Regions from separate parts of the Streptomyces sp. NPDC001502 genome, predicted to be linked through region 3. Evidence: riboswitches for the same ligand, from Rfam matches in the RefSeq annotation. Region 3 holds a riboswitch; each other region holds the start of a gene.
What was found. A riboswitch is a leader RNA that binds a small molecule or an ion and turns the genes downstream of it on or off. The one in region 3 is predicted to bind cobalamin.
Positions count from the first base shown of each region.

Region 1 (7,248 bases), on a different contig from region 3:
GTCCGAGTCGTACCCGGGTGTGATCTCCTCGCACAGCTGGATGGACATGGACTGGACCGAGCGGGTCTACAAGCTCGGCGGGTTCATCGCCTCGTACATGAGCGGTGCCGAGGGATTCAGCGCCGAGGCGAAGCGGACGGACGCGCTGCGCGACAAGTACAACGTCGGCTACGGGTACGGCACCGACATGAACGGCGTCGGCGGCTGGCCCGGACCGCGCGGGGCCGACACCCCGAACCCGGTGCGCTACCCCTTCCGCAGCACCGACGGCGGCTCCGTCATCGACCGGCAGACCACCGGCTCGCGTACGTGGGACCTCAACACCGACGGCGCCTCGCACTACGGTCTGGTCCCCGACTGGATCGAGGACATCCGCCTCGTCGGCGGCCAGGGCGTGGTGGACGACCTGTTCAAGGGCGCCGAGTCCTACCTGACCACCTGGGGGAACTCCGAGAAGCACAAGTCCGGGGTGAACCTCGCCACGGGCTCCCCGGCCTCGGCGTCGAGCGCGGAGTGGTGGAACCCCTTCGTCAGCTTCTCCCCGGGCCGGGCCGTGGACGGGGACTCGGGCACCCGCTGGGCGAGCGAGTGGAACGACAACCAGTGGCTGCGCATCGACCTCGGGTCCGCCAACCGGGTGGGGCGCATCACCCTCGACTGGGAGGCCGCGTACGGGAAGGCGTACCGCATCGAGGTCTCCACGGACGACACGAACTGGCAGACCGTCTGGTCCACGACCGCCAGTGACGGCGGCCTGGACACGGCCCGCTTCTCCGGGGTGCCGGCCCGCTACGTCCGCGTCCAGGGACTCCAGCGCGGCACCAAGTGGGGGTACTCGCTCCACGAGGTCGGCGTCTACAGCAGCTGATCCCGCCGAAGACACGTCCAGGGGCCGGGGCCGGCCGGATCTGCTGATCCGGCCGGCCCCGGCCGCCATGGCATCGCACGGCACGCACCAGGCACAAGGCATCAGGCACCAGGCACCGCAGCACGAACCGAAAGGAACGCCCATGGCACGGATGCCCTCGGCCGAGCGGCGCCGGCAGCTGACCGAGGCCGCCATCCGCGCGATGACCCGCGACGGCGTCGCCGCGACGACGACCAGGTCGATCGCCGCCGAGGCGGGCGTGTCCCTGAGCGTCTTCCACTACTGCTTCGAATCCAAGCAGGCCCTGCTCGAATCCGTCATCGCGGCGATCACCGACCACAGCGTCACCCTGGTGAGGGAGGCGATCCAGCCGAAGGCCACCCTGCGGGAGACCGTCCGGGCGGGCTTCCAGGCGTACTGGGACCATGTGTCCGCCCACCCGGGCGAACACATGCTCACCTACGAACTCACCCAGTACGCCCTGCGCCGGCCGGACTTCGAACACCTGGCGCGGCGGCAGTACGAGCGGTACTGCGCCACCTACACCGAACTGATCGAGCAGCTCCGGCATCACATGGGCTTCGAACTCCGCGTGCCCGTGAGCGTGCTGGCCCGCTATCTGGCCGCCATGACCGACGGGCTGACGCTGAACCATCTCGCTCTGGGCGACGACAGGATCTCGACGGACATCCTCGACGTGATCACCGACCATGTCGCGGGCCTCGTCGGCGACGACGGTCCGGAAGAGACCGCGGCCTAGACCTCGGCGCGGACCTGCCGGGCCGCCTCGACCAGGTTCTCCAGGGAGGCCCGGGTCTCCGGCCAGCCCCGGGTCTTCAGTCCGCAGTCGGGATTGACCCACAGCCGCTCCGCCGGGATGGCCCCCAGTCCCTTGCGCAGCAGAGCCGTCGCCTCGGCCACGGAGGGGATCCGCGGCGAGTGGATGTCCCAGACCCCGGGGCCGACCTCGCGCGGGTAGCCGGCGCCCGCCAGTTCACCGGCGACCTGCATGTGGGAACGGGCGGCCTCCAGGCTGATGACGTCGGCGTCGAGGTCCTCGATGGCCTCCACGATGTCGCCGAACTCGGCGTAGCACATGTGCGTGTGGATCTGGGTGTCCGGGCGGACTCCGCCCGTGGTGAGCCGGAAGGACTCGGTGGCCCAGGCGAGGTAGGCGGCGTGGTCGGCGGCCCGCAGCGGGAGGGTCTCGCGCAGGGCGGGCTCGTCGACCTGGATGACCGGGGTGCCGGCCGCCTCCAGGTCGCCCACCTCGTCGCGCAGGGCGAGCGCCACCTGGCGGGCGGTGTCGCCGAGGGGCTGGTCGTCGCGGACGAAGGACCAGGCGAGCATGGTGACGGGGCCGGTCAGCATGCCCTTGACCGGCTTGGACGTCTGCGACCGGGCGTACGTGGTCCAGCGCACGGTCATCGGGTCGGGGCGGGAGATGTCGCCGGCCAGGACGGGCGGGCGGACGTAGCGGGTGCCGTAGGACTGGACCCAGCCGTGCTGGGTGGCCAGGTAACCGGTGAGCTGCTCGGCGAAGTACTGCACCATGTCGTTGCGTTCGGGCTCGCCGTGCACGAGGACGTCGATGCCGGCCTTCTCCTGGAAGGCCAGGACCTCCCGGATCTCGGCCCGGATGCGGTCCTCGTAGCCGTCGGTGTCGATGCGCCCGGCCCGCAGGTCGGCGCGGGCCGTGCGCAGTTCGGTGGTCTGCGGGAACGACCCGATCGTGGTCGTCGGAAGCAGCGGGAGGCCCAGGTGTGCCCGCTGGGCGGCCGTCCGCTCGGCGTACGGCTGGGCGCGCCGCCCGTCCGCGTCGGTGACGGCGGCGGTGCGGGCCCGGACCGCCGGATCGTGGGTGAGGGCGGAGCCGGCGCGGGAGGCCAGGTCGGCCCGGTTGGCGGCGAGTTCGGCGGCGATGGCGTCCGTGCCGCGGGCCAGACCCCGGGCGAGGGTGGCGACCTCCGCGGTCTTCTGGCGGGCGAAGGCGAGCCAGCGCCGGACCTGCGGGTCGATGTCCCGTTCGGCGCTGGCGTCCAGCGGCACGTGCAGCAGGGAGCAGGAGGTGGCCACGTCCACCCGGTCGGCGAGCCCCAGGAGGGTTCCGAGGGTGGCGAGGGACTTCTCGTAGTCGTTGATCCAGATGTTGCGGCCGCTCACGACACCGGCGACGAGGCGTTTGCCGGGCAGGCCCCCGACGGCGGCGAGGTCGTCGAGGTTTGCGGCCGCCGCCTCGGTGAAGTCCAGCGCGAGGCCTTCGACGGGTGCCTTGGCCAGCACGGGCAGGGCTTCGCCGAGCCGGTCGAAGTAGGAGGCGACGAGCAGCTTGGGCCGGTCGGTCAGGCCGCCCAGTTCCCGGTACGCGCGGGCGGTGGCGTTCAGCTCGGCCGGGGTGCGGTCCTGCACCAGGGCGGGCTCGTCCAGTTGCACCCACTCGGCTCCGGCGGCGCGCAGGTCGGCCAGGACCTGGGCGTAGACGGGCAGGAGCCGGTCGAGCAGGGCCAGCGGATCGAAGCCGGCGGCGACGCCGGGGGCGGGCTTGGCCAGCAGCAGGTAGGTGACGGGGCCGACCAGGACCGGGCGGGCGGTGTGGCCCAGCCCGCGCGCTTCCCCCAGTTGGGCGACCTGACGGGTGGAGTCGGCGGTGAAGATGGTGCCGGGGCCGAGTTCGGGCACCAGGTAGTGGTAGTTGGTGTCGAACCACTTGGTCATCTCCAGCGGCGCCACGTCCTGGGTACCGCGCGCCATCGCGAAGTACCCGTCGAGCGGGTCGGCCGCGACGGCGGCGCGGTGCCGCTCGGGGACGGCGCCGACCATCACGCTGGTGTCGAGCACGTGGTCGTAGTACGAGAAGTCACCGGTCGGCACCTCGGTGATGCCGGCGTCGGCCAGCTGCTGCCAGTTGGTGCGGCGCAGGTCGCGGGCGGTCTCCCGGAGGGCGTCGGCGGTGACGCGGCCCTTCCAGTAGCCCTCGACGGACTTCTTCAGTTCGCGGTTCTGGCCCTGGCGGGGGTAGCCGTACACGGTGGCCACGGTGGGCCGTCCTGCGGTGGCGGGGGTCTTGCGGGTCACGGAACTCTCCTTCGCGAGCGTTCTCCTGTGGACCCGGTGAGGGGCCGAGGGCGCGAAGGGATGACGAACCGGGCGGAGCCCGACCGGGTACGGGTACGTGCAGCTGCACGCGTCCGCGGTCGTCCGCCTGATGTGTCGCCGACCCGCCCACGAGGTCACCGGGATTTCCGTGCGCGATCGGTCGCGTACGGGCAACGGGCAGGTCTTCGGACTCGCGGGCACGTCTCGTCGTACGGATGCCGTACGAGACTCCTACTGGCCGTCGCTTCCCAGACCCGTCCGGGCCCAGTGCGTATGACGGCGGTCGTTCCCGCTCACCGCTGCGGGGCAGTCCCGGATTCCCACCGGGTTCCCTCTTACGACGCATCCCGCCTGGCGGACGGGGCGAACCAGCTGCCCGGCCAGAGTAGACGGCGTTCCCCGTCGGCGCGCGGAGTTGTCCGGCATCCGGATGGTGGGGTGAGACCCACGAGGGTCGAAATCCAGCCATTGAGTGAATTGCATCACTGAGACGCGAGTTGTGTCCCTCTTGTCCGTTTACCGGATCGAACTGCCCGGTCAGGGCAGTACGTTGCAGCTCTCTGCACCGAGATCACTCGATGACCACCGGAAGACCGAGGAAGTATGGGTTCCCCGATGAGCGCCCGGCCGAGGGCCGCCTTCGTCGTACGCGCCGCCCTGGTGTCCGTGCTGGCCTGGGGCGGTCTCACCGCCTGTGCCGCCGACGAGGAGAAGCTGCAGTACGCGACCGATTACGCGGGCCACGAACCCCTGGGCGTGGTCGGGTACCCCACCTCCGAGTCCCTCGGGATCACCCAGAAGCTGATCTGGCGGCTCGCCGACGGCAAGGCCGAGGAGGTGGAGGCGCTCGCCGACGACCCCGATGACGCGAAGGGGGACGTCGAGCGGACCGCCCGGAACTGGATCCGGGCCTTCCACGAGGGGGCCAAGGGGAAGGTGACCGCGGACTTCTACGACGAGGGGTCCGTGCGGCAGCTCGTCGTCGTGTACTTCCACGACACGGGCCAGACCAAGTCGTTCCTGGTGCGCCTCGCCGGAAGGACCGGAGAGGACGGCTGGCGCGTGACCATGCTGGAGCCGGATCCGAAGCAGGCCTCGGCGGTCCCCGACTGGGTTCCGAGGACACCCGGGAGCCTCGGCTCGAAGACGACGCGATGACCCGGTCCGGCCGCCTCGTCGCCAGGTGAAAGGGCGCCGTCCCGCGGATCACTCCGCCGGACGGCGCCCTCGTCTCTCCGGGAACGGGAACGGTCGGATCAGGACCGGTCCAGCAGCGTGGTCAGGACCTCGTGGAGGACCGCTGCCGGATCCGCCACCGCCTGCGCCGAGCGCCAGGCCACGAAACCGTCCGGTCGGACGAGGATCGCACCCTCCTCGGCCGTGCCGTGCACCTCGCTCCAGTCGCCGCCGTTCGCCGGGATCAGGTCGGCCTCCGGGCCGGTGCCGATCGCGTACACGTCCAGGGGCAGGCCCAGCAGTTCGGCGACGGACCGCCCCGCGGCACGCCACGGCGTGCCCTCGGAACACAGCAGGACGAAGGAACGCTCGTAGAGGTCCACGGTGGACTTCGGATCCGGATCCCCTGGACCGCAGAGCCACATGTGCGGTGCACGGCTGCCCGGATCCCCGCAGAGCCGCATCCGTTCGGGTACGACGGGCCGGTCCGGGTCGGCGCCCAGCACCGCGCCCCGGTTGTAGCGGTAACCCATGGCCACGGAGAGGACCCCGCCCTGCCGGCCGCCGCCCCCGCCCGGCGCGGAGTCCGGCCCGGCCGCGGGCGCGGCCCCGGAGGCGGACCCGGGCTCGGGCTCGGGCTCGTACCCCGGGTGGCTGTGCTCCGCCGAACGCGCCGAGGCGCGCTCGCTCGTCGCCCGGGCCACCGGCAACCGCTCGGCCTCGTAGGTCTGCAGCAGCCCCGGCCCGGCCGAGCCGTTCAGGACCGCGGCGAGTTTCCAGGCGATGTTGTGGGCGTCCTGGATGCCGGTGTTCGAGCCGAACGCCCCGGTGGGGGACATCTCGTGGGCGGAGTCACCGGCCAGGAAGACCCGGCCGACGGCGTACCGCTCGGCGACCCGCTCGGCGGCGTGCCACGGGGCCTTCCCGGTGACCTCGACGTCCAGGTCGGGGGCGCCGACGGCCCGGCGGATGTGCTCCACGCAGCGCTCGTCGGTGAAGTCCTCCAGCGTCTCGCCCCGGTCCGGGTGCCAGGGCGCGTGGAAGACCCACCGCTCGCCGTTGTCGACCGGCAGCAGGGCCCCGTCGGCATCGGGCTTGGTCAGGTAGCACACGATGAAGCGCCGGTCGCCGACCACGTGGGGCAGCATCTGCGACCGGAAGGTGATGCTCACGTTGTGGAACAGGTCCCCGGAGCCGCTCTGGCCGATCCGGAGCGCCTCCCGCACGGGGCTGCGCGGCCCGTCGGCGGCGACGAGGTAGTCCGCGCGCACCGTGCTGTGCTCCCCGGTCTCCCGGTTCTTCACGATCGCGGTGACCCCGCCCGGGTCCTGGTCGAAGGAGAGGAGTTCGGTGGAGAACCGCAGGTCGGCTCCGAGTGAGGGGGTCACGGACATCAGGACCGGCTCGATGTCGTTCTGGCTGCACAGACACCATGCCGCCGGGCTGAAGCGCGCGAGCGCGCCACCCGGGTCGATTTCCTGGAAGAGCCACTCCTGGTCGTCACCGGTCAGCGAGCCGCCCTGCATGATGCCGTGGTTGTCCGCCAGGACCGAGGCGGCCTCACGGATCCGGTCCTCGACACGGGCGACCCGGAACAGTTCCATCGTCCGTACGTTGATACCGCGTCCGCGTGGGTGCATCGAGGTACCCGCGTGCTTCTCGACCACCATGTGTCTGATGCCATGCCGGCCGAGGAAGAGCGAGGTGCACAGACCCACCAGCGAGCCGCCCACGATGAGGACCGGGACGTGGTGGTCGACGTTTTCCTTCATGGCTCTTCCATGCCCTGTACGAGCCCGGTTCCCTCGCTCGTTCACCCGCTTGGTTCTCTCCTCTCGCGCCGCAGGGATTACGGGACAACGATCGGTTCGGGTGGCGCCGCCCGTGGCGACCGTGTGGTCTCGAAGGAGTGTGAACGATGACAACCTTGTCGGAACGGATATCCCAGTCCGCCTTCGACGGCTCGAGGCTTCGGGTCGTGCTGCTGCTGGATCTGTACGACGGTGCGCAGAATCAGTTCCTGGAGGTGTACGAACATCTCCGCGAGCAGGTGTCCTCCGTCCCCGGACACATCCGCGACGAGCTGTGCCAGTCGATCGAGAATCCGT
Region 1 covers NZ_JBIAVW010000020.1:11,246-18,493, forward strand. Annotated here, with positions in the region: gene ACFY0D_RS29370 (discoidin domain-containing protein) at 1-868, shown strand, start outside; gene ACFY0D_RS29375 (TetR/AcrR family transcriptional regulator) at 1,011-1,628, shown strand; gene metE (5-methyltetrahydropteroyltriglutamate--homocysteine S-methyltransferase) at 1,625-3,943, opposite strand; cobalamin riboswitch at 4,123-4,352, opposite strand; gene ACFY0D_RS29385 (hypothetical protein) at 4,580-5,122, shown strand; gene ACFY0D_RS29390 (FAD-dependent oxidoreductase) at 5,221-6,957, opposite strand; gene ACFY0D_RS29395 (SchA/CurD-like domain-containing protein) at 7,059-7,248, shown strand, end outside.
Region 1: another riboswitch for cobalamin. It lies ahead of metE (5-methyltetrahydropteroyltriglutamate--homocysteine S-methyltransferase); the one in region 3 lies ahead of ACFY0D_RS08055 (ribonucleoside-diphosphate reductase subunit alpha).

Region 2 (7,248 bases), on a different contig from region 3:
GGGGCGGGCGCTTGTCCACGAAGGCGGACATGCCCTCCTTCTGGTCGGCCGTGGCGAAGACCGCGTGGAACAGCCGGCGTTCGAAGCGGACGCCCTCGGTGAGGGTGGTCTCGAAGGCCCGGTTCACGGCCTCCTTGGCCATCATCGCGACCGGTTTCGACATCCCGGCGACGGTCTCGGCGACCGCGAGGGCCTCGGACAGCAGCTCGTCCGCCGGGACGATCCGGGAGACCAGGCCGGCCCTTTCGGCCTCGACCGCGTCCATGGTGCGGCCCGTCAGGCACAGTTCCATGGCCTTGGCCTTGCCGACGGCCCGGGTGAGCCGCTGGGATCCGCCGATCCCCGGGATCACCCCGAGCCTGATCTCGGGCTGCCCGAACTTCGCGGTGTCCGCGGCGAGCAGGATGTCGCACATCATGGCGAGCTCGCAGCCGCCGCCCAGGGCGTAGCCGGAGACCGCCGCGAGGGTGGGCGTACGGACCTGGCCGAGCCGGTCCCACGCCGTGAACCAGTCCGAGAGGTACATGTCCATATAGCTGCGCGGCCGCATCTCCTTGATGTCGGCGCCGGCCGCGAAGGCCTTCGCGGAGCCGGTCAGGACGATGCAGCCGACCTCCGGGTCCCGGTCCAGCTCCTCCGCGGCGGCCACCACCTCGGTCATGACCTGGAGGTTGAGGGCGTTGAGGGCCTCCGGCCGGTGGAGGGTGAGGACGGCCACCCGGCCCTTGCGCTCCAGCAGGATGGTTTCGTAGGTCATGCGGGGGTTCCGTTCCGGGGTCGCAGCGTGTGGACAATCGCCGAGAAGTCGAGGCCGGCGCCCTCGCCCGCGGCGAAGTCGGCGTACAGCTCGGCGGCTTTCAGGCCCAGCGGCGCCTCCACCCCGCCGGCCCGCAGGGCGTTCGCCGCCAGGGCGAGGTCCTTGGCCATGAGGGGTGCGGCGAAGCCGGGAAGGTAGTCACGGTTGGCGGGGCTGCCCGGAACCGGTCCGGGCACGGGGCAGTTGACGGTGAGGGCCCAGCACTGGCCGGAGGCGGTGGAGGCCACGTCGTAGAGGGCCTGGTGGTCCAGGCCGAGGCTCTCGGCGAGGACGAAGGCCTCGCTCACCCCGATCATCGAGACCGCGAGGATCATGTTGTTGCAGATCTTCGCGGCCTGTCCGGCGCCCGCCGTCCCGCAGTGCACAACCTTCTTGCCCATCGCGCCGAGCAGCGGCTCGGCCGCCGCGAACTCCTCGGCGCCGCCGCCCGCCATGAAGGTGAGGCTCGCCGCCTGCGCGCCGACCACCCCGCCCGAGACGGGTGCGTCGAGGGACCGGTGGCCGGCGGCCCCGGCGGCCTCGTGGGCCGCCCGCGCGTCGGCCACGTCGATGGTGGAGCAGTCGACGAACAGGGTGCCGGGCCGTGCGGCGGCCAGCAGTCCGCCCTCCCCGTACAGGGCGAGGACGTGCCCGCCCGCCGGCAGCATGGTGATCACCACGTCGGCCGTGGCGGCCGCCGCGGCGGCCGACACCGCCGGCTCCACCCCCGTCGCGGCGGCGGTTTCCAGCAGCTCCGGCACCAGGTCGAAGCCGAGGACGCGATGTCCGGCCTTCACCAGGTTGGCCGCCATCGGGCCACCCATGTGGCCCAGTCCGACGAACGCCACGGTCCTGCTCACCAGGGCACCTCCTGAGTCGAATCCGCATGGGTGAGCCCCAGTTCGCGCGCGCCGAGCGGGGCGAAGAACCGTTCCACGTCCGCAGGAGCCACCTCCGCCAGGGAAGGCGGTGACCAGCGGGGGCTGCGGTCCTTGTCGATCACCTGCGCGCGGATCCCCTCCACCAGGTCGGGGGAGGACAGCGCCGCGCAGGAGATCCGGTACTCCTGTTCCAGAGCCCGCTCCAGCGGGCCGAGTCCACGCACCCGGCGCAGGGCGGCCAGGGTCACCTTGAGGGCCGTGGGCGACTTGGCCGCAAGGGTGGCCGCGGCCTCCTTCGCCGCCGGGACACCGCTGCCGAGCAGGCGCTCCACGATGTCCTCCACCGTGTCCGCCGCATAGCAGTGGTCGATCCATGCGCGGTCACCGTCGAGCGCGCCGGCGGGAGCCGGACCGACGTACCGTTCCAGCACCTCGTGTACGGAGGCCCCCGCCAGGTCCGCGGCCAGCCGCGGCAGCAGCTCCGAGGGCACGAAATGATCGGCGAGCCCGCAGAGCAGGGCGTCCGCCGCTCCCGCGGGCGCCCCGGTCAGGGCCAGGTGGGTGCCCAGCTCGCCGGGCGCCAGCGCCAGCAGGTACGTGCCGCCGACGTCGGGGACGAAGCCGATGCCCGTCTCGGGCATGGCCACGCGGGAGCGTTCGGTGACGATCCGCACGGTGCCGTGGGCCGAGATCCCGACGCCGCCGCCCATGACGATGCCGTCCATGAGCGCGACGTACGGCTTGGGGTAGCGGGCGATGCGGGCGTTGAGCCGGTACTCGTCGCGCCAGAAGCCGGCCGAGGCGGTGCCGCCCGTGCGGGCGTCCTCGTAGATCGCGCGGATGTCACCGCCCGCGCACAGGCCGCGTTCACCGGCGCCCTCGATGACGACGGCCGCGACGTCCGGGTCGTGCTGCCAGCCGGCGAGCGCCCCGTCGATGCGGAGCACCATGGAGTGGGTCAGGGCGTTGAGAGCCTTGGGGCGGTTGAGGGTGATGTAGGCGGTGTGGCCCTCGGTCCGCAGGAGCACGTGGTCCTGGTCCTGGTCGTGGGCCCCGGGGGTTCCGTGGTTCATCGCAGGGCCTCCGTGAGCCCGCGGGCGACGATGATGCGCATGACCTCGTTGGTGCCTTCCAGGATCTGGTGGACCCGAAGGTCGCGGACGATCTTCTCGATGCCGTACTCGCTCAAGTAGCCGTAACCCCCGTGGAGTTGGAGGGCCTGGTCGGCGACCGTGTAGCCGGTGTCCGTGGCGAAGCGCTTGGCCATCGCGCACAGCTGCGGGGCCAGCGGGTCACCCCGGTCCAGCGCGTCGGCGGCCTGGCGGACCAGGGCGCGGGCCGCGGCCAGCTCGGTGGCCATGTCCGCGAGCCGGAACTGCAGGGCCTGGGCGTCCAGCAGCCGGGCCCCGAACGCCTCCCGGTCGGCCAGGTGCGCGAGGCTGCGGTCCAGCGCGCTCTGCGCACCGCCCAGCGAGCAGGCGGCGATGCCGAGGCGGCCGCCGTTGAGCCCGTTCATGGCGATGCGGAAACCGTCGCCCTCGGCGCCGAGCCGCCGGTCGGCGCGGACGCGGACCCCGTCGAGGATCACCTGGCGGGTGGGCTGGGCGTTCCAGCCCATCTTGCGCTCGTTCGGGCCGAAGGAGACCCCGGCGTCCGCGCGTTCCACGACGAACGCGGAGACGCCGCCCGCGCCCTCCCCGCCGGTGCGCGCCATGACGATGTAGACCTCGGAGGCGCCGGCGCCGGAGATGAACTGCTTGACCCCGGTCAGCACATAACCGTCGTCCGTGCGCTCGGCCCGGGTGCGCAGCCCGGCCGCGTCGGATCCGGCTCCGGGTTCGGTCAGGCAGTAGCTGCCCAGGGACCGGGCGGAGCACAGGTCGGGGAGCCAGCGGGCCCGCTGGTCCGCGTCCCCGTACCGGTCGACCATCCAGGCGACCATGTTGTGGATGGAGAGGTACCCGGCGATGGAGGGGCAACCGGTGGCGAGGGTCTCGAAGACGAGGACGCCGTCGCTGCGGCTGAGGCCGGAACCGCCGTGCTCCTCGCGGACGTAGACGCCGCCGAGCCCGAGGTCCGCCGCCTTGCGGATCACGTCCAGCGGGAAGTGTTTGTCCTGGTCCCAGGTGACGGCGTACGGGCCGAGCTGCTCCTGGGCGAAGTCGAGGGTGACCTCGGCGAGGGCGAGCTGATCGGGGCTGAGGGTGAGGGTCACCGGGCTCATCCCATCGTCGGGATGGTGAAGCTCGCGCTCTCCTTCGCCCCGGAGGGCCAGCGTGAGGTGACGGTCTTGGTGCGGGTGTAGAAGCGGATCGAGTCGGGGCCGTGCTGGTTCAGGTCGCCGAAGCCGGACCGCTTCCAGCCGCCGAAGGTGTGGTACGCGACGGGGACGGGGATCGGCACGTTGACGCCGACCATGCCGGCGCCCACCCGGCGGGTGAAGTCGCGCGCCGTGTCCCCGTCACGGGTGAAGATCGCGACGCCGTTGCCGTACGGGTGCTCGGTGGGCAGGCGCAGGGCCTCCTCGTAGTCGGTGGCCCGTACGACGGACAGCACCGGGCCGAAGATCTCCTCGCGGTAGATCCGCATCTGCGGGGTCACACGGTCGAAGAGGGTCGCTCCGGCGAAGAACCCGTCCTCGTGCCCGGGCAGGGTGAACCCGCGCCCGTCCACGACGAGTTCGGCGCCCTCGGTGGCTCCGATGCCGACGTAGCGGTTCACCCGGTCGAGGGCGTCCCGGCTGACCAGCGGCCCGAAGTCGGCCTCGGGGTCGTCGGAGCGGCCCACGCGCAGGGTGGCGATGCGCTCCGTCAGCTTGGCCACGAGGGCGTTCGCGGTCTCCTCGCCGACGGGTACGGCGACGGCGATGGCCATGCAGCGCTCGCCCGCGGAGCCGTAGCCGGCGCCGATGAGGGCCTCCACGGCCTGGTCGAGGTCGGCGTCGGGCATCACGATCATGTGGTTCTTGGCGCCGCCGAAGCACTGGGCGCGCTTGCCGTGGGCCGCGGCGGTGGCGTAGATGTGCGCGGCGATCGGAGTGGAGCCGACGAAGCCGAGGGCCTGCACGCGCGGGTCTTCGAGGAGGGTGTCGACGGCCTCCTTGCCGCCGTTGACCACATTGAGCACGCCGGGCGGCAGGCCGGCCTCCAGGAACAGCTCGGCGAGGCGCAGCGGTACGGAGGGGTCGCGCTCGGAGGGCTTCAGGATGAAGGAGTTACCGCAGGCCAGGGCCGGTGCGGCCTGCCACAGGGGGATCATCGCGGGGAAGTTGAAGGGAGTGATCCCGGCGACCACGCCCAGCGGCGAGCGCAGGGAATGCACGTCGATCCCGGTGCCCGCGTTGTCGGTGAACTCGCCCTTGAGCAGGTGCGGGACACCGGCGGCGAACTCGACCACCTCCAGGCCGCGTTGCAGGTCTCCGTGGGCGTCGGCGACGGTCTTGCCGTGCTCGCAGGACAACAGCCGGGCGAGGGAGTCCCGTTCGCCCTCGACCAGCTGGAGGAAGCGCAGCAGCACGCGCGAGCGGCGCTGCGGGTTCCACTGCCCCCAGTCGGCCTGTGCCTCCTCGGCGTTCGCGATGGCGGCCTCGGTGTCGGCCCGCCCCGCGAGCGGGACCCGGGCCTGGACGGCGCCGGTGTTGGGGTCGTACACGTCGGTGAAGAGGCCGGAGGATCCGGTGGTGTGCTTGCCGCCGATGAAATGGGTGAGTTCACGGACCATGGGTGCCTGCTCTCGTCAGGTTGGATCCGGGGATGGCACGGCCGACCGGCGGACGGCACCCGATCGGGTGCGCCGCTGGGGAGGGTCGTGGGACCAGGTCGAAAGAGACGACCTATGAGCGCGCGAAGGTGTGCGTGCGCTCCGCCGGATCACCAGGGTCGTGGGTACAAACCGGTGCCATGCGTGTCTGCTCCATCCTCGTGGACAACACGGAACATCCGCGGCCGGTATCCTGACTCCCGGATCCCCGCGTGCCGCCCGCCTTCCCGACAGACCTCGTCAGTGGCGTGTGGATGGCAGCACACTCCCCGGTCACAGTGGCGGGACCGTGCCGGTTTCTCACCGGCTTCCCTGCACCGCGGACCTTGTGCCCACGAACATATAGTTGGACGTCCTAGTAAGTCCAGAGCCGCCGCCGCGCGGCTTCGGCATCCGGCCGCGCCGCCCGCGGCCCGCCGACCGCGTCCGCTGCCTGACGCCCGCTCAGCCCCGCGCCGGGGCCGGGTTCCTGGTCACCGGGTACGGGATGAAGGTGCTGCTGTTCTCGTCCACGGCCAGCGCCCGCCCGAGCGGCGGCACGGCCCGCTGCGGGCAGTCGAGGCGTTCGCAGAGGCGGCAGCCCATGCCGATGGGCGTGGCGGCCGCCGTGTTGTCGAGGTCGAGCCCGTCGGCGTACACGAGCCGCGAGGCGTGCCGGATCTCGCAGCCGAGCCCGATCGCGAAGGTCTTGCCGGGCTCGCCCCAGCCGCCGCGGTGGCGGGTGACGGCCCGGGCGGTCCACAGGTACCGCTGCCCGTCGGGCATGGCGGCCACCTGGACGTGGATGCGGCCGGGCGCGGCGAAGGCCTCGTACACGTTCCACAGCGGGCAGGTGCCGCCCGCGCGGGAGAAGTGGAATCCGGTCGCCGACTGCCGCTTGGACATGTTCCCGGCCCGGTCCACCCGGACGAAGGAGAAGGGCACCCCGCGCAGCCTGGGCCGCTGCAGGGTGCTCAGCCGGTGGCAGACCGTCTCGTAGCCGATCCCGAAATGGTCGGTGAGCCGCTCGATGTCGTAGCGGAACTCCTCGGCGGCCGCGTGGAAGGCGCGGTACGGGAGGATGAGCGCGCCCGCGAAGTGGTTGGCGATGCCGATCCGCGCGAGGGCGTGGACGGGGGAGCCGGGCGGGAAGTCCTCGGCGGCCAGCCGGTCCAGCTCGTCCCCGTACTCGATCAGCGCCAGCTGGGTGGCCATCCGGAACGCCTGCTGCCCCGGCCGGAGCCGGTTCGACAGGTGCAGCACCCGTGCGGCGGGGTCGTAGTGGTGCAGCCGGTCGGAGTCGGTGGCCGTCCGGATCCCGTGCCGGTCGCAGAGCCGTCGGGTCAGCGCGCGGATGACGTCCCCCGGACGGATGCCGATCTCGGCGGCGAGGCCTTCGGCGGCGAGATCGGTGTCGTGGAGGTAGTTCTGCCGCCGGTAGAAGAACTCGCGGATCTCCTCGTGGGGCGAGCGCGGGCTGTCGGCGGCCGCGTCCCGGCCGTCGGCGGCGTCGGCGAGCCGCTCGGCCAGGAGCTGGCTGCGCCGGCCCAGGTCCAGCAGGACCGAGGCGACGGCGGGCATGCGGGTGGCCAGTTCGGCCAGGTCGGAGGGGGAGACCCGGGCCTGCGCCACCTCGTTCGCCAGCGCCTCGCGCAGGTCGGCGACCAGCCGGCTGGTGTCGCGCTCGGAGAAGAACCCCGGATCCACACCGAAGGCCTCGGTGAGCCGCAGCAGGACCGGAACGGTGAGCGGCCGGGAGTCGTGCTCCATCTGGTTGAGGTAGCTGGGGGAGATGGCGAGCACCCGGGCCAGGTCGGCCTGGGTCATCCGCCG
Region 2 covers NZ_JBIAVW010000005.1:217,073-224,320, reverse strand. Annotated here, with positions in the region: gene ACFY0D_RS10640 (enoyl-CoA hydratase) at 1-757, opposite strand, end outside; gene mmsB (3-hydroxyisobutyrate dehydrogenase) at 754-1,656, opposite strand; gene ACFY0D_RS10630 (enoyl-CoA hydratase/isomerase family protein) at 1,653-2,750, opposite strand; gene ACFY0D_RS10625 (acyl-CoA dehydrogenase family protein) at 2,747-3,901, opposite strand; gene ACFY0D_RS10620 (CoA-acylating methylmalonate-semialdehyde dehydrogenase) at 3,898-5,397, opposite strand; cobalamin riboswitch at 5,602-5,788, opposite strand; gene ACFY0D_RS10615 (short-chain fatty acyl-CoA regulator family protein) at 5,881-7,248, opposite strand, start outside.
Region 2: another riboswitch for cobalamin. It lies ahead of ACFY0D_RS10620 (CoA-acylating methylmalonate-semialdehyde dehydrogenase); the one in region 3 lies ahead of ACFY0D_RS08055 (ribonucleoside-diphosphate reductase subunit alpha).

Region 3 (7,248 bases):
ACTGGAGTCGGGAAGGCGGGCGGCGATGGCCACCGAAGGGGCGACCACGGAGCCGGAAGGCGGGGCAGCCACTCGCACGGCGCGTGTGCCCAAGTACTACCGACTCAAGCGGCACTTGCTCGACATGACCGAGACACTGCCGCCCGGCACGCCGGTGCCGCCCGAGCGCACGCTCGCGGCCGAGTTCGACACCTCGCGGACCACCGTCCGGCAGGCCCTCCAGGAACTGGTCGTAGAGGGGCGACTGGAACGAATCCAGGGCAAAGGCACCTTCGTCGCCAAGCCCAAGGTCTCCCAGGCCCTGCAACTGACCTCGTACACGGAGGACATGCGGGCCCAGGGTCTGGAACCGACGTCCCAGCTCCTCGACATCGGATACGTGACGGCCGACGACACCCTCGCCGGACTGCTCAAGATCACCACCGGCGGACGGGTGCTGCGCATCGAGCGGCTGCGCCTGGCCAGCGGTGAGCCGATGGCCATCGAGACCACCCATCTCTCGGCCAAGCGCTTCCCCGCACTGCGCCGGTCGCTGGCCAAGTACACCTCCCTCTACACCGCCCTCGCCGAGGTGTACGACGTGCACCTCGCCGAGGCCGAGGAGACCATCGAGACCTCACTGGCCACCCCGCGCGAGGCCGGCCTGCTCGGCACCGACGTCGGGCTGCCGATGCTGATGCTCTCCCGGCACTCCCTGGACGCGGACGGCGAACCGGTGGAGTGGGTGCGGTCGGTGTACCGCGGCGACCGGTACAAGTTCGTCGCCAGGCTCAAGCGCCCGGCCGCCTGACACCCGTCCCCCCGCTCCGCGTACCGCAATTCCACGACCGGAATGCGGACGGGGTCTTACGTTCACCAGGCAATCCCCCGTAGATTCCGCCTGCTTACGCAGATGATCGACGAGGGGACGAGGTCATGCCTGAACCGGAAGCAACAGGGACAGAACGGGACGCGGCGAGTCCGGGCAGCACGCCGGACTCGCCTTCTCCGAGGTCCATCGCCGCGTGGGTGCTCGTCGGACTCGTCGGCGCCATCGGCTGGGGCGTGCTGGCGCTCTCGCGCGGCGAGGAGATCTCCGCCGCCTGGCTGCTCGCCGCCGCCCTGGGCTCGTACGCGATCGCCTACCGCTTCTACGCACGCTTCATCGCGGACCGCGTGCTGAAGGTGGACGCCACCCGGGCCACCCCCGCCGAACGCCTTGACAACGGTGTCGACTTCCACCCCACCGACCGCCGGGTCCTCTTCGGCCACCACTTCGCGGCCGTGGCCGGCGCCGGCCCGCTCGTCGGACCCGTGCTCGCCGCGCAGATGGGCTATCTGCCGGGCACCATCTGGATCGTCGCCGGCGTCATCTTCGCCGGGGCCGTCCAGGACATGGTCACGCTCTTCTTCTCCACCCGCCGCGACGGGCGTTCGCTCGGCCAGATGGCCCGGGACGAGATCGGCCCCGTCGGCGGGGCCGCCGCCCTGATCGCCGTGTTCGCCATCATGATCATCCTGCTGGCGGTGCTGGCCCTGGTCATCGTCAACGCCCTGGCGCACTCGCCCTGGGGCGTCTTCTCCATCGGCATGACCATCCCGATCGCCGTCTTCATGGGCTTCTACCTGCGCGTCCTTCGGCCGGGCCGGGTCACCGAGGTCTCCGTCATCGGCGTCGCGCTGCTGCTGCTCGCCATCGTCGCGGGCGGCTGGGTCGCCGAGTCCTCCTTCGCGGGCACCTTCACCCTGGAGAAGGAGACGCTGGTCATCTGGATGGTGGTGTACGGCTTCCTGGCATCGGTGCTGCCGGTGTGGATGCTGCTCGCCCCGCGCGACTACCTCTCCACCTTCATGAAGGTCGGCACCATCGCGCTCCTCGCCATCGGCGTGGTCATCGCGATGCCCACCCTGAAGATGCCCTCGGTCACCGACTTCGCGGCGAGCGGCGACGGACCGGTCTTCGCCGGGTCGATGTTCCCCTTCGTCTTCATCACCATCGCCTGTGGCGCGCTCTCCGGCTTCCACGCCCTGGTCTCCTCGGGAACCACCCCGAAGATGATCCAGAAGGAGACCCAGGTCCGCATGATCGGCTACGGCGCCATGCTGACCGAGTCCTTCGTCGCCGTCATGGCGATCATCGCGGCCTGCATCATCGAGCCCGGGCTCTTCTTCGCGGTCAACTCCCCCGGCGGGGTCATCGGCACCACGGTCGAGTCCGCCTCCCAGGCGGTGACCAACTTCGGCTTCGCCATCTCCCCCGAGGCGCTCGCCCAGGCCGCGAAGGACGTCGAGGAAGCCAGTCTGCTCTCGCGCACGGGTGGCGCACCGACCTTCGCACTCGGAATGTCGGAGATCTTCTCCGCCGTGGTCGGCGGCGCCGGCATGAAGGCCTTCTGGTACCACTTCGCCATCATGTTCGAGGCGCTCTTCATCCTGACGACGCTCGACGCGGGCACCCGCGTGGGCCGGTTCATGCTCCAGGACACCCTCGGCAACGTGCACAAGTCCTTCAAGGACGTCAGCTGGAAGCCCGGCGTGTGGTTCGCGAGCGCGATCGTCGTCGGCGGCTGGGGCTACTTCCTGTGGGTCGGCATCAAGGACCCGCTCGGCGGCATCAACCAGCTCTTCCCGCTCTTCGGCATCGCCAACCAGCTGCTCGCCGCGGTCGCACTGGCCGTCTGCACCACGCTGCTGATCAAGTCGGGCCGGCTCAAGTGGGCCTGGGTGACGGGCGTTCCACTGGTCTGGGACGCCACGGTGACCCTCACCGCGAGCTACCAGAAGATCTTCTCCGAGGACGTAAAGGTCGGCTTCTTCGCCCAGCGCGACAAATACCAGGCCGGAATCGACGCCGACAAGGTCCTGGCTCCGGCGAAGAACATGGACGACATGCACACCGTGGTCACCAACGCCACGGTCGACGGCGTCCTGTGCGCCTTCTTCGCGGTCCTGATCATCGTGGTCCTCGCGGACGCGGCCCGGACCTGCCTCAAGGCCGTCCGCGACCCGGGGTCGGCGACCCTCTCCGAGACCCCGTGGACCGAGTCGAAGATCGTCGCCCCGGCCGGACTGATCGCGACCGCCGAGGAGCGGGCGGAGCTCGCCGCGGCGGGTCCGGAGGCGGGCGGCGGACACGTCAAGGAGCCGGTGGCGTGAGCACCGTACGGAGCGTGCTGGCCAGGGCCCGGTTCTACGTACGGGAGTTCTCGGGGGAGGCCGCGTACGACCGGTACGTGGCCCACTCCCGCTCCCACGACCCGGACGCGGAGGTCCTGACCCGCCGCGCCTTCGAACGCGCCCGTACGGACGCCCGCGAGGCGGACCCCCGCGAGGGCTTCCGCTGCTGCTGAGCCCGCACCGACCGAAGGCCCCGCCGGACGCTTCCGGCGGGGCCTTCGCGCTGTTCAGCGCCAGAGCTCGGGGTGGTGCTGCACGCAGATCCGTGTGAGCCACTGGACGATCATTGCGTGGCTGCCGTCACTCAGCGCCCTGCGAGTTCTTCGAACTCCTCGGTCAGCGTGTGGGGGCGGTCGGCGATCACGGTCCTGCCTCGCTCACCTTGCTCGACGGTGCGGTCTCCGACGACAGCGCCGCCGCCGGGACCGTCCTGCACACTCGACCGCATGGACATGGTGATCAGAACGGCGGTGCCCGCCGACTTCGAGGAGCTGGGTGAGATCACGGCGCAGGCCTACCTCGCCGACGGGCATCTGGACTTCAACGAGGACGACGCGTACCTGAACGTGCTGCGCGACGTGGCCGGCCGGGCCGCCCGGGCCGAAGTGCTGGTCGCCGAACGGGACGGGCGGGTGCTCGGCGGTGTGACCTTCGCCGCTCCGGGCAGTCCGCTCGCCGACATCGCGGCCCCCGACGAGGCGGAGTTCCGGATGCTCGCGGTGGCCCACGAGGCGCGCGGCCAGGGCGCCGGCGAGGCTCTGGTGCGGGCCTGCGTCGAGCGGGCGCGGGCCCTGGAGGGCGTGACCGGCCTGGTTCTCTCCACCCAGCGCAGCATGGCCGGCGCCCACCGGATCTACGCGCGCCTGGGCTTCGTACGCACTCCGGAGCGGGACTGGGCGCCGATCGAGGGCCTGACACTCCTCACTTACCGGCTCAAGCTGTAGCCACGCCGACACTACATGTGGGGGTTACCGCACAGGGCCGCCCCCACATGTATGCTCATGCCTGCTGTCGCCGCAGGGGAATCCGGTGCGAATCCGGAACTGTCCCGCAACGGTATGAAGTGTCCGGCTACCGGACGCCAAGTCCGATGACCTGCCGACAGCGCATCCGGCTCGACCGAACCGGATGCCGATTCGTCCGGGCCTCGCGGTTGGGCCGGTGGACGCCATGAGGGGTACGCGTTCTCGTCGCGCCCGCATGCGCCCGCTCGCGCCCCGCCCCGCCGATGACCGGGCCGAGCGAGGGAGAGCTCCCGCCGTGACCATCGCGCCTTCCGCACCGCGCGCCGAGTCCACTTCTGGCGACAACACCGAGGGCCCGGGGGCCACGCTGCTGCGTACCCTCACCGAACTTACGGCGGACCTCCCCGACACCGACCCCGGCCGGGTCGCGGCCTCCGCGCTGCGCGGCCGCAGCTCCGCCGCCGACGACGCCGAACTGCGCGGGCTGGCCACGGAGGCCGCCGCCGGTCTGATCTCCGAGGACCCGGCCTACTCCCGGCTCGCCGCCCGTCTGCTGACGCTGGCCGTGCGCGACGAGGCCGCGAGCCAGGGCTCCACCTCCTTCTCGGCCTCCGTCGAGGTCGGCCACCGCGAGGGCCTCATCGCCGACCGCACGGCCGAGTTCGTCCGCACCCACGCGGGCCGGCTCGACTCGCTCGTCGAACTGACCCTCGCCGAGGGCGCCGACGACCGCTTCGGCTTCTTCGGCCTGCGCACCCTGCACAGCCGCTACCTGCTGCGCCACCCGATCACCCGTCAGGTCATCGAGACCCCGCAGTACTTCATGCTGCGCGTGGCCTGCGGTCTGGCCGCCGACGACAGCGTCCAGGCCGTGGAGGAAGTGGCCTCGCTGTACCGGCTGATGAGCCGCCTGGACTACCTGCCGTCCTCCCCCACGCTCTTCAACTCCGGCACCCGGCACCCGCAGATGTCCTCCTGCTACCTGCTGGACTCCCCGCTGGACGAGCTCGACTCGATCTACGACCGCTACCACCAGGTCGCCCGCCTCTCCAAGCACGCCGGCGGCATCGGCCTCTCGTACTCCCGTATCCGCGCCCGCGGTTCGCTGATCCGTGGCACCAACGGCCACTCCAACGGCATCGTGCCGTTCCTGAAGACCCTCGACGCCTCCGTCGCCGCCGTGAACCAGGGTGGCCGCCGCAAGGGCGCCGCCGCCGTCTACCTGGAGACCTGGCACGCGGACATCGAGGAGTTCCTGGAGCTCCGCGACAACACCGGTGAGGACCAGCGCCGTACGCACAACCTGAACCTCGCCCACTGGGTGCCGGACGAGTTCATGCGCCGCGTGAACGCCGACGCCGACTGGTCGCTGTTCTCCCCGGCCGACGTGCCCGAGCTGGTCGACCTGTGGGGCGACGCGTTCGACGCCGCCTACCGCAAGGCCGAGGCGGACGGCCTGGCCCGCAAGACCATGCCCGCCCGCGACCTGTACGGCCGGATGATGCGCACCCTCGCGCAGACCGGCCAGGGCTGGATGACCTTCAAGGACGCCTCCAACCGCACGGCGAACCAGACCGCCGAGCCGGGCACGGTCGTGCACTCCTCGAACCTGTGCACCGAGATCATCGAGGTCACCAACGACGGCGAGACGGCCGTCTGCAACCTCGGCTCGGTCAACCTGGGCGCCTTCGTCGTGGACGGCGAGATCGACTGGGAGCGGATCGACGAGACCGTCCGCACCGCCGTCACCTTCCTCGACCGCGTGGTGGACATCAACTTCTACCCGACCGAGCAGGCCGGCCGCTCCAACGCCCGCTGGCGTCCGGTGGGCCTGGGCGCGATGGGCCTCCAGGACGTCTTCTTCAAGCTGAAGCTGCCCTTCGACTCCCCCGAGGCGAAGGCCCTGTCCACCAAGCTCTCCGAGCGCATCATGCTGGCCGCGTACGAGGCCTCCTGCGACCTCGCCGAGCGCAGCGGCCCGCTGCCGGCCTGGGAGCAGACCCGTACCGCCCGTGGTGTCCTGCACCCGGACCACTACGACGTCGAGCTGAACTGGCCGGAGCGCTGGGACGCGCTGCGCACCCGCGTCGCCGAGACCGGTATGCGCAACTCCCTGCTCCTCGCCATCGCCCCGACCGCCACGATCGCCTCGATCGCCGGCGTGTACGAGTGCATCGAGCCGCAGGTCTCCAACCTCTTCAAGCGCGAGACGCTCAGCGGTGAGTTCCTCCAGGTGAACGGCTACCTGGTGGAGGAGCTGAAGCAGCTCGGCGTGTGGGACGCCCAGACCCGCGAGGCGCTGCGCGACTCCTCCGGCTCGGTCCAGGGCTTCAGCTGGATCCCGGCCGAGGTCCGCGAGCTGTACCGCACGGCGTGGGAGATCCCGCAGCGCGGTCTGATCGACATGGCGGCGGCCCGTACGCCGTTCCTGGACCAGTCGCAGTCGCTGAATCTGTTCCTGGAGACGCCCACCATCGGCAAGCTCAGCTCGATGTACGCGTACGCCTGGAAGCAGGGCCTGAAGACCACCTACTACCTGCGCTCGCGCCCGGCGACGAAGATCGCCCGCGCCGCGCAGGCGGCCACCCCGGTCGAGCTGCCGCAGGCGGTCGTCGACGCCGAGGCGCTGGCCTGCTCCCTTGAGAACCCCGAGTCCTGCGAGGCCTGCCAGTAATGAGCTCCAACGACCAGAAGAACCTCCTGGACCCGGGCTTCGAGCTCACGCTCCGCCCGATGCGCTACCCGGACTTCTACGAGCGCTACCGGGACGCGATCAAGAACACCTGGACCGTCGAGGAGGTCGACCTCCACTCGGACGTCGCCGACCTGGCGAAGCTGACGCCTTCCGAGCAGCACATGATCGGCCGGCTGGTCGCGTTCTTCGCGACGGGCGACTCGATCGTCTCGAACAACCTGGTGCTGACGCTCTACAAGCACATCAACTCCCCGGAGGCGCGCCTGTACCTGTCGCGCCAGCTGTTCGAGGAGGCCGTGCACGTCCAGTTCTATCTGACGCTGCTCGACACCTACCTGCCCAACCCGGACGACCGCGCGGCGGCCTTCGACGCGGTCGAGGAGATCCCCTCCATCCGCGAGAAGGCGCAGTTCTGCTTCAAGTGGATGGACT
Region 3 covers NZ_JBIAVW010000004.1:175,690-182,937, reverse strand. Annotated here, with positions in the region: gene ACFY0D_RS08080 (GntR family transcriptional regulator) at 26-790, shown strand; gene ACFY0D_RS08075 (carbon starvation CstA family protein) at 916-3,135, shown strand; gene ACFY0D_RS08070 (CstA-like transporter-associated (seleno)protein) at 3,132-3,329, shown strand; gene ACFY0D_RS08065 (hypothetical protein) at 3,461-3,604, opposite strand; gene ACFY0D_RS08060 (GNAT family N-acetyltransferase) at 3,603-4,100, shown strand; cobalamin riboswitch at 4,145-4,274, shown strand; gene ACFY0D_RS08055 (ribonucleoside-diphosphate reductase subunit alpha) at 4,417-6,795, shown strand; gene ACFY0D_RS08050 (ribonucleotide-diphosphate reductase subunit beta) at 6,795-7,248, shown strand, end outside.

Region 4 (7,248 bases), on a different contig from region 3:
CCACCGCCCGCGACGGCGCGCAGCGCGTCGATGGAGGCGTACGCGGTCGGGGTGGTGTCGGCCGGCTTGTACTTGAAGCCGCCCGCCGGGTTGTACTGGTTGGCGATCAGGAAGTCGATCGGGGTCTTGCCGTTGGCGGTGAGGAAGTCGCCGGTCTGCGGGTTGATGCCGCAGGCGTTCAGGCCGGCGACCCCCCAGCCGTTGGAGCTGGTGTTGACCCCGTAGAGGGAGTTGAAGGCACCGGAGTTGGCGACGAGCTTGCCCTTGAGGAAGTTCTTGGCCTGGACGACGTCGGCGTCGGTGTTGGGGACGCCGGAGACGCAGAGCGCGGCCATCGCGGCGCCGGTCATGTCGACGTCGCTCGCGGAGTTGAGGACGGTGGGGTTGCCCTCGGCCTTGTTGTAGGTCCAGCCGCCGTCGACGTGCTGGTTGGCGCGGATGCGGGTGACCATCGAGTCCGTGAGCGCCTGCGGAACGCGGGCGCCGCCCGCCTGTGTCTTCGCGCCGCCCAGCGAAAGGGCTGCGAAGACCGTGCCGTTGAAGTTTCCGGAGGAGCCGAAGTAGCCCGTCTCCGCCGTCTGCCAGTAGGAGTAGATGTTCGCCACGAGGTTGCGGGAGGCGGAGACGCGGGCCGGGTCGATGCCGGCGGCGTACGCGTTCAGGGTGCCGCGCTCGTAGTCGGTGACCACCGGGGAGGCCGACGGCCAGCCCGCCGTGGACAGCAGGTTCCGGTAGACGGTGCGGGCGTTCTTCGTCGTGTCCCCGCCCGGGGCGACGTCGACGACCGCGGTGCCGGCGGCGGCGAAGGTGCTGAACGCCCACTCGTTGGAAAGGCCGGAGCCGGCGTACGAACCGTCGGCCGCCTGGAGCGACTTGAGGTAGGCGACGCCGTTCGTCTTGGAGGTGGCGATCTGCGCGGGCGACGAGGTCGCGAAGGCGGGCAGCGCGGTGAGGGCGAAGGCGCCGAGCGTGGCGGGCACCGTGAGCGCGAGGCGGCGGGACGTACGGGGACGGGACATGGCCTGCTCCTGGAATCGGCGGACGCCGGCCTTCCCGGGCACCCCGCGATCACCGTACGGGCGTACGGCCTGGCAGGGTCGGGGGCCGCCGTCCGGAACGCGTGGTACGGCTGCTGTACTGCATCGCCGTTTGGGCATTCGGGCTCGGAAACGGCCCTCGCCGCCCCCACACCGCTGCGCGTCAGCTCCGGCATCGCACCGGATTCCCCCATGTGGCAGCCCTGGACGCTACCCGAGTGATCAAGGGACCGCCAGCCACCCGGTCCGTGATGCCGACCGCATCCGTCCGGGGCCGGTCCGCTGAGACCCATGCCACCTTGACGCTTCGTCGGGATCCGTGTTGCACTCCGGCTGATAACTGCTCAGTACCAGGGGAAGCCGGTCGAATTCCGGCGCTGACCCGCAACCGTAGGCCCGGTTCGACCGGGTGAGCCGGAATGCCTGGGGCTGGGTCACAGTACGAAGAGCGCCGTCGCGGATTGCGGTGTGGTCGTCGCAGCCTCTCCACGGCAACAGTGCCGTGCGGGGGCGCATCGCCACGTACGCAACCGCCCGGCAGAGACGAGGGCCGCGGTGGGGACCGAACAACAGGCGGAACGGCAGTCGGGGACGAGGCGGCGATCGCTGTCTCTCGTGACCGCGGCCTTCCTGACGCTCGGTGCGGGAGTGGCCTTCCTCACGGTTCCCTCGTCCGCGAACGCCGATCCGATCGAGCAGTGCACGGCCACCACCGGCGCCGTCGTCGCGGTCGACTTCGGGCCTTTCGGCGGGAAGGTCGAGCGTGGCTGCGACACCACGCCGACGACCGGCTACGAGCTGCTGCACACCGGTGGCTTCACGACGGAGGGCACCGTCCACGACGGCCCGGCCTTCATCTGCCGCATCGGCAAGGGATCCTTCAACTCCGGTACGCAGTACCCCAGGCCGGACAAGGAGGAGTGCGTCCTCACCCCGCAGGCCACGGCCTACTGGTCGTACTGGACCGCTTCGCCCGGGCAGCGGAAGTGGTCCTACAGCCAGCTGGGAGCCATGGCCCGGACCCCGAAGGCCGGCGATGTGGAAGCCTGGGTCTACGGCGCCACCGACATCGCCGGCACCAGGGGCAAGCCGTCCTTCTCCCCCGACGACATCCGGGGGTTCACCACCCCCGACCCGACCGTGCCGACGGTCCCGCCCAAGGTGCCCGCCGGATCGGTCGACGTACTCGCGGCCACCCGCTGGGTCACCGGGATACTGGCGGAAGGGGAGCGGGTCGTCGACGAAGGCTCCACCACCCCGAACCACTTCCTCACCACGGAGGCCGTGTTCGCCCTCACGGCGGCCGACCGCAAGAGCCCGGTGGCGAAGAAGGTCGCCGACTTCCTCGCCACGCCCGCACAGACCGACGCCTACGCCTACCCGGCCGGCAAGGACGGCATCCCGGAGGCCATCGCCGCGGCCCGGCTCGCGCTGGTCGCCGAGGCCACCGGCAAGGACCCGCGCGCGTTCGGTGGGCACGACCTGCTCGGCGACCTCGTGAAGTACGCCTGCCCCCGCGACATCGGCGAGGGCGACACGGTCGAAGGCTGCTTCACCAAGGGCGACTTCCGTACGACGGGGCAGGCCGACGCCCAGGCCATGGCCGTCATCGCTCTGGTCAACGCCGGTGTGACGCCCCCGGCCGGCTCCGTGGCCCGGCTGACCGTCCTCCAGTGCGAGGACGGCGGATTCACCAGCGTCCTCATCCGGCCCGGAACCGAGGGGTGCGAGAGCGAGGCCGGCGCCACCGGCCTGATCACCCTGGCCCTCGAACGGGCCGGCGGCCACGAAGCGGTGCTCCGGAAGGCCCGCGGCTACCTGAAGAGGTCCCAGCTGGCGACCGGCGCGTGGCCCGCCGTCTCCTACGAGACGACCGGCAACCCGACCGCCACCGCCTGGGCAGCGCAGGCTCTGCGTGCCCTCGGCGACGAGGCGTTCGCGGACGCCGGCGTCTCCTGGCTCTCCGGGCACCAGCTCGCCAAGGGCGGATTCGGCTTCGATCAGGACGACACCGAATCAAGGGTGTACCCCACCGCGACCGCCGCTCTCGCGGGCGCCGGCAGCGATCTCACCGCAGTGACGGCCAAGCCGACCGAACCCCCGACCACTCCGCCGGCCGGTCAGGGGCCCGACACGAAGAAGGGCGTCGCGTACCTGAGCGCCCCGTCCCGGTTGGTCCAGGGCCGTTTCTACGAGAGCCAGCCCGGCACGGGCTTCGCCGATTACGGCCTGACCATCGACGGCGCGTACGCCCTCGCCGCCACCGGCGAGAACAACGCCACCCTGCGCAACATCGTCGACTTCATGGACAAGGGCGGCAAGGACGGCAAGAACCGCGGCATCCACGACTGGACCCTCGTCGGCACGAAGTACGCGAACGGCGGCTCCATCGGCAAGGCGGCCGTACTCGCCGAGGCTGTGGGCCGCGATCCGCGGAACTTCGGCGGCCAGGACCTGATCGCCGCGCTCGCCAAGATCACGTGCCAGGCGAAGACCTCGACCCGTCAGGAGTGCGCGGCCAAGGGGAACTACGCCTACGCCACGTCCGTCTTCAAGCAGTCGCTCGGCGTCATGGCCCAGGTCCGCGCCGGTGAGAAGGCCGCCGCGGCCGAGCCCGCCGCGTACCTCAAGAGCCTGCAGACTCCCTCCGGGGCCTGGGTCAGCCTGATCGGCGAGCCCAGCGGTCCCGAAGTGGACTCCACCGCCATGGCCGCCATGACCGTGGACCTCCTCCCCGACGCCGATTCCCAGGCTGCGGTGGACAGGGCACTCGCCTGGCTCGCAGCGCAGCAGGAGCCCGACGGCGGCTTCCCCGGCGCCTCCGGGAACTCCGTCAACTCCGCCGCCCTCGCCGTCCAGGGGCTCTCGCTGGACGCGCCCAAGTACGGCGCCCAGATCGCCAGGGCCCGCACGTTCCTGGCAAGCCAGCAGAACGGCGACGGCGGCTTCAACGTCGCCAAGGGCGGCCAGCCCGGTTCCGACCTCCGCGCGTCCACCCAGGCGGTCGGCGGCGCCACCGGCATCTCCTTCGGCCTCCTGACCCGCGACCTCAGCGGCACCACCCCCGAGCCCGTCCCCAGCACGTCCGGAGGTACCTCCGCCGGTACTTCCGGCGGTACCTCCGCCGGTACTTCCGGCGGCAACGGCTCGCCCGTCATCGTGACGCCGGGCGAGAGCGACGGCGGCGCGGGGCCGGTCGGTGGCTCCGGCTCGGGCGGCGGTCCCCTCGCCTCCACGGGAGCCCGGGTCGGCACGCTCGCCGCCGCCGCGCTGGCCTTGACCGTCGGCGGCTGGGGCATCACCCGCGCCGCGAAGCGCCGCCGCCGGACGGGAAGTGGAGCATGAGCCGCAACCGCACCCCGCGGGCCCTGGCCCGTACGGCGGCCGCGCTGGGGCTGACGGTGGCGGCCTTCGCCGCCACCGCGGCCCCGGCGGGGGCCGCCCCACAGCCCATGGGGCAGTGCACCACCTCCTCCGGGGTCGTCCTCGCGGTGGACTTCAGCCGCTGGGGCGGACCCGTCTACCGCTCCTGCGGTACGACCCCCACCACCGGCTACGAGCTGCTCAACCAGGGCGGCTGGGCCACGACCGGCACCGGCCACGACGGGCCCGCCTTCATCTGCCGGATCGGCTACAGCGGCCACCAGGGCGGCAGGCAGTTCCCGACCCCGCAGCAGGACGACTGCGTCCTGACCCCGCCCGCCTCCGCCTACTGGTCGTACTGGCACGCGAACCCCGGCCAGAACACCTGGGAGTACAGCCAGCTCGGCGCCATGCTCTACAAGCCGAAGCCCGGCAGCGTCGACCTGTGGATCTTCGGCGGGACGAACATCGAGGGCACCGAGGGGAAGCCCACGGTCACCCCCGACCAGCTGCGGGCCAAGAACACCAGGCCCGAGGGCGGCCCCGCGCCCAAGGACACCCGCACGGCGGCCCCGCTGCCGCCGAACGCCAACACCGGGCCCCGGCCCGAGAACCCGCCGCCGGGCGGGGCGCCTGCCGCCACGACACCGCCGCCCGGCCCTGCGGCCTCGCCCTCGGCTTCGGCTTCGGAAAGCCCCGCCGCGAGCGCCGCGCCGACGCCTTCCGCGCCGCCTTCGTCCGGCGAGCCGGTGCTCGCCGCGTCGTCTCCCGGCCCCCAGGTGGTCGAGGCCGCGCCCGCGGCCGACGCGAAGCACGACGTGGGCTCCTTCCTGCCCGCCGTCGCCACCGGAGCGCTGGTGCTGCTGATCGGCGCCGGCGCCGTGTTCGCGGCCAGGCGCCGCCGTCGTACGGAGTAGCCGCGTGCCACGCACCACCACCACGGCGAAGGCGGCGGGCCCGCCCGCGTCCGGCCCGGCGTCCGGGCCCGCGTCCGGCCCCGTGCCGGACGCGGGCGGCCGCCGGCTGCCCCGTACCCTGCACCCGGTCGCCTGGTGGATCTGGGCGCTCGCCCTGGCCACCGCGGTGAGCCGCACCAACAACCCGCTGCTGCTCTTCCTCGTCCTCGCGGTCCTCGGCTACGTGATCACCATGCGCCGCACCGAGGCCCCCTGGGCGCGCGGCTTCAAGTACTACCTCTACCTGGCACTCACGGTCGTGACGATCCGTGTGCTGTTCCGGGCCGTCTTCGCCACCGGCATCACCCCGCGGGACCACTTCCTCTTCTCCCTGCCCCACATCCCCACCCCCGACTGGTACGCGGGCATCCGGCTCGGCGGACCCGTCTCCCTGGAAGCCCTGCTGTCGGCCGCCACCGACGGGCTGCGGCTCGCCTGCATGCTGTGCTGCATCGGCGCGGCCAACACGCTCGCCAATCCCAAACGGGCGCTGCGGGTCCTGCCCGGCGCCCTCTACGAACTCGGGGTCGCCGTCACGGTGTCCATCAGCGTCGCGCCCCAACTGGTGGCGAGCGTCCAGCGCGTCCACCGGGCGAGGCGGCTGCGGGCCGGCCGCACGAAGGGCCTGCGCGCCCTGCGCGGGATCATCGTGCCCGTCCTCGAAGACGCTCTGGAGCGGTCGCTTCGGCTCGCCGCCGCCATGGACTCCCGCGGCTACGGGCGCGCCGGAACCGCCACCCGCCGCTCCCGCCGGCTGACCGGCGCCCTCATGCTGCTCGGCATGTGCGGCCTGTGCGCTGGGGCCTACGGACTCCTGGACGCCACCGCGCCGAAACTGCTGGGCCTGCCGGCCATGGCCGTGGGGGCGTCGCTGTGCTTCGCGGGACTCAGGCTCGGCGGGCGCCGGATCACCCGGACCACCTACCGGCCCGACCCCTGGCGGGCCGCGGAATGGTCCGTGGCCGGCTGCGGAGTGCTGTCCGCGGTCCTGCTCTTCACCAACGCCGGTTTCAACGCGGCCGAGTTGAACCCCTCGATCTATCCCCTCAGCTGGCCGACCCTGCCGCTCGTCCCGGCCGCGGCGATCCTGCTCGCCGGCACGGCCGGCTTCCTGGCCCCGCCCCCGACCGTTCCGGCCCGCCCGACGGTACCCGCACCGCGCACCGAGGAACCCAAGTGATCCACTTCGACCAGGTCACCGTCCGGTACGAGGACACGGCCGAGCCGGTCCTGCGCGACGTCGACCTCACCGTCGAGGAAGGCGAACTCTGCCTCGTCGTCGGCCACACCGGCGTCGGCAAGTCCACCCTCCTCGGCGCGGTCAACGGACTCGTCCCGCACTTCGCCGGCGGCACCCTCCACGGCCGCGTCGTCGTCGACGGCCGGGACACCGCCGAGCACCCGCCCCGCGAACTCGCCGATGTCGTGGGCGTCGTGGGACAGGACCCGATCGACGGCTTCGTCACCGACACCGTCGAGGAGGAACTCGCCTATGCCATGGAGCAGTTGGCGATACCGCCGGCCACCATGCGCAAGCGGGTCGAGGAGACCCTGGACCTCCTCGGCCTCGCCGACCTGCGCCACCGCGCCCTGCACGAGCTCTCGGGCGGCCAGCAGCAGCGCGTCGCCATCGGCTCGGTGCTCACCGCCCATCCCCGGATCCTGGTCCTCGACGAGCCGACCTCCGCGCTGGACCCGACGGCCGCTGAGGAGGTCCTGGCGGCCGTCACCCGCCTGGTGCACGACCTCGGCGTCACCGTCCTGCTCGCCGAGCACCGGCTGGAGCGCGTGGTCCAGTACGCCGACCGCGTCATCCACCTCCCCGGCGACGGGCGTGTGGTCTGCGGCCCGCCCGCCGAAATCTTCCGTACGTCGTCCATCGCGCCGCCCAT
Region 4 covers NZ_JBIAVW010000005.1:395,036-402,283, forward strand. Annotated here, with positions in the region: gene ACFY0D_RS11370 (hypothetical protein) at 1-1,019, opposite strand, end outside; cobalamin riboswitch at 1,152-1,228, opposite strand; cobalamin riboswitch at 1,346-1,483, shown strand; gene ACFY0D_RS11375 (prenyltransferase/squalene oxidase repeat-containing protein) at 1,593-4,382, shown strand; gene ACFY0D_RS11380 (hypothetical protein) at 4,379-5,317, shown strand; gene ACFY0D_RS11385 (energy-coupling factor transporter transmembrane component T) at 5,400-6,536, shown strand; gene ACFY0D_RS11390 (ABC transporter ATP-binding protein) at 6,533-7,248, shown strand, end outside.
Region 4: another riboswitch for cobalamin. It lies ahead of ACFY0D_RS11375 (prenyltransferase/squalene oxidase repeat-containing protein); the one in region 3 lies ahead of ACFY0D_RS08055 (ribonucleoside-diphosphate reductase subunit alpha).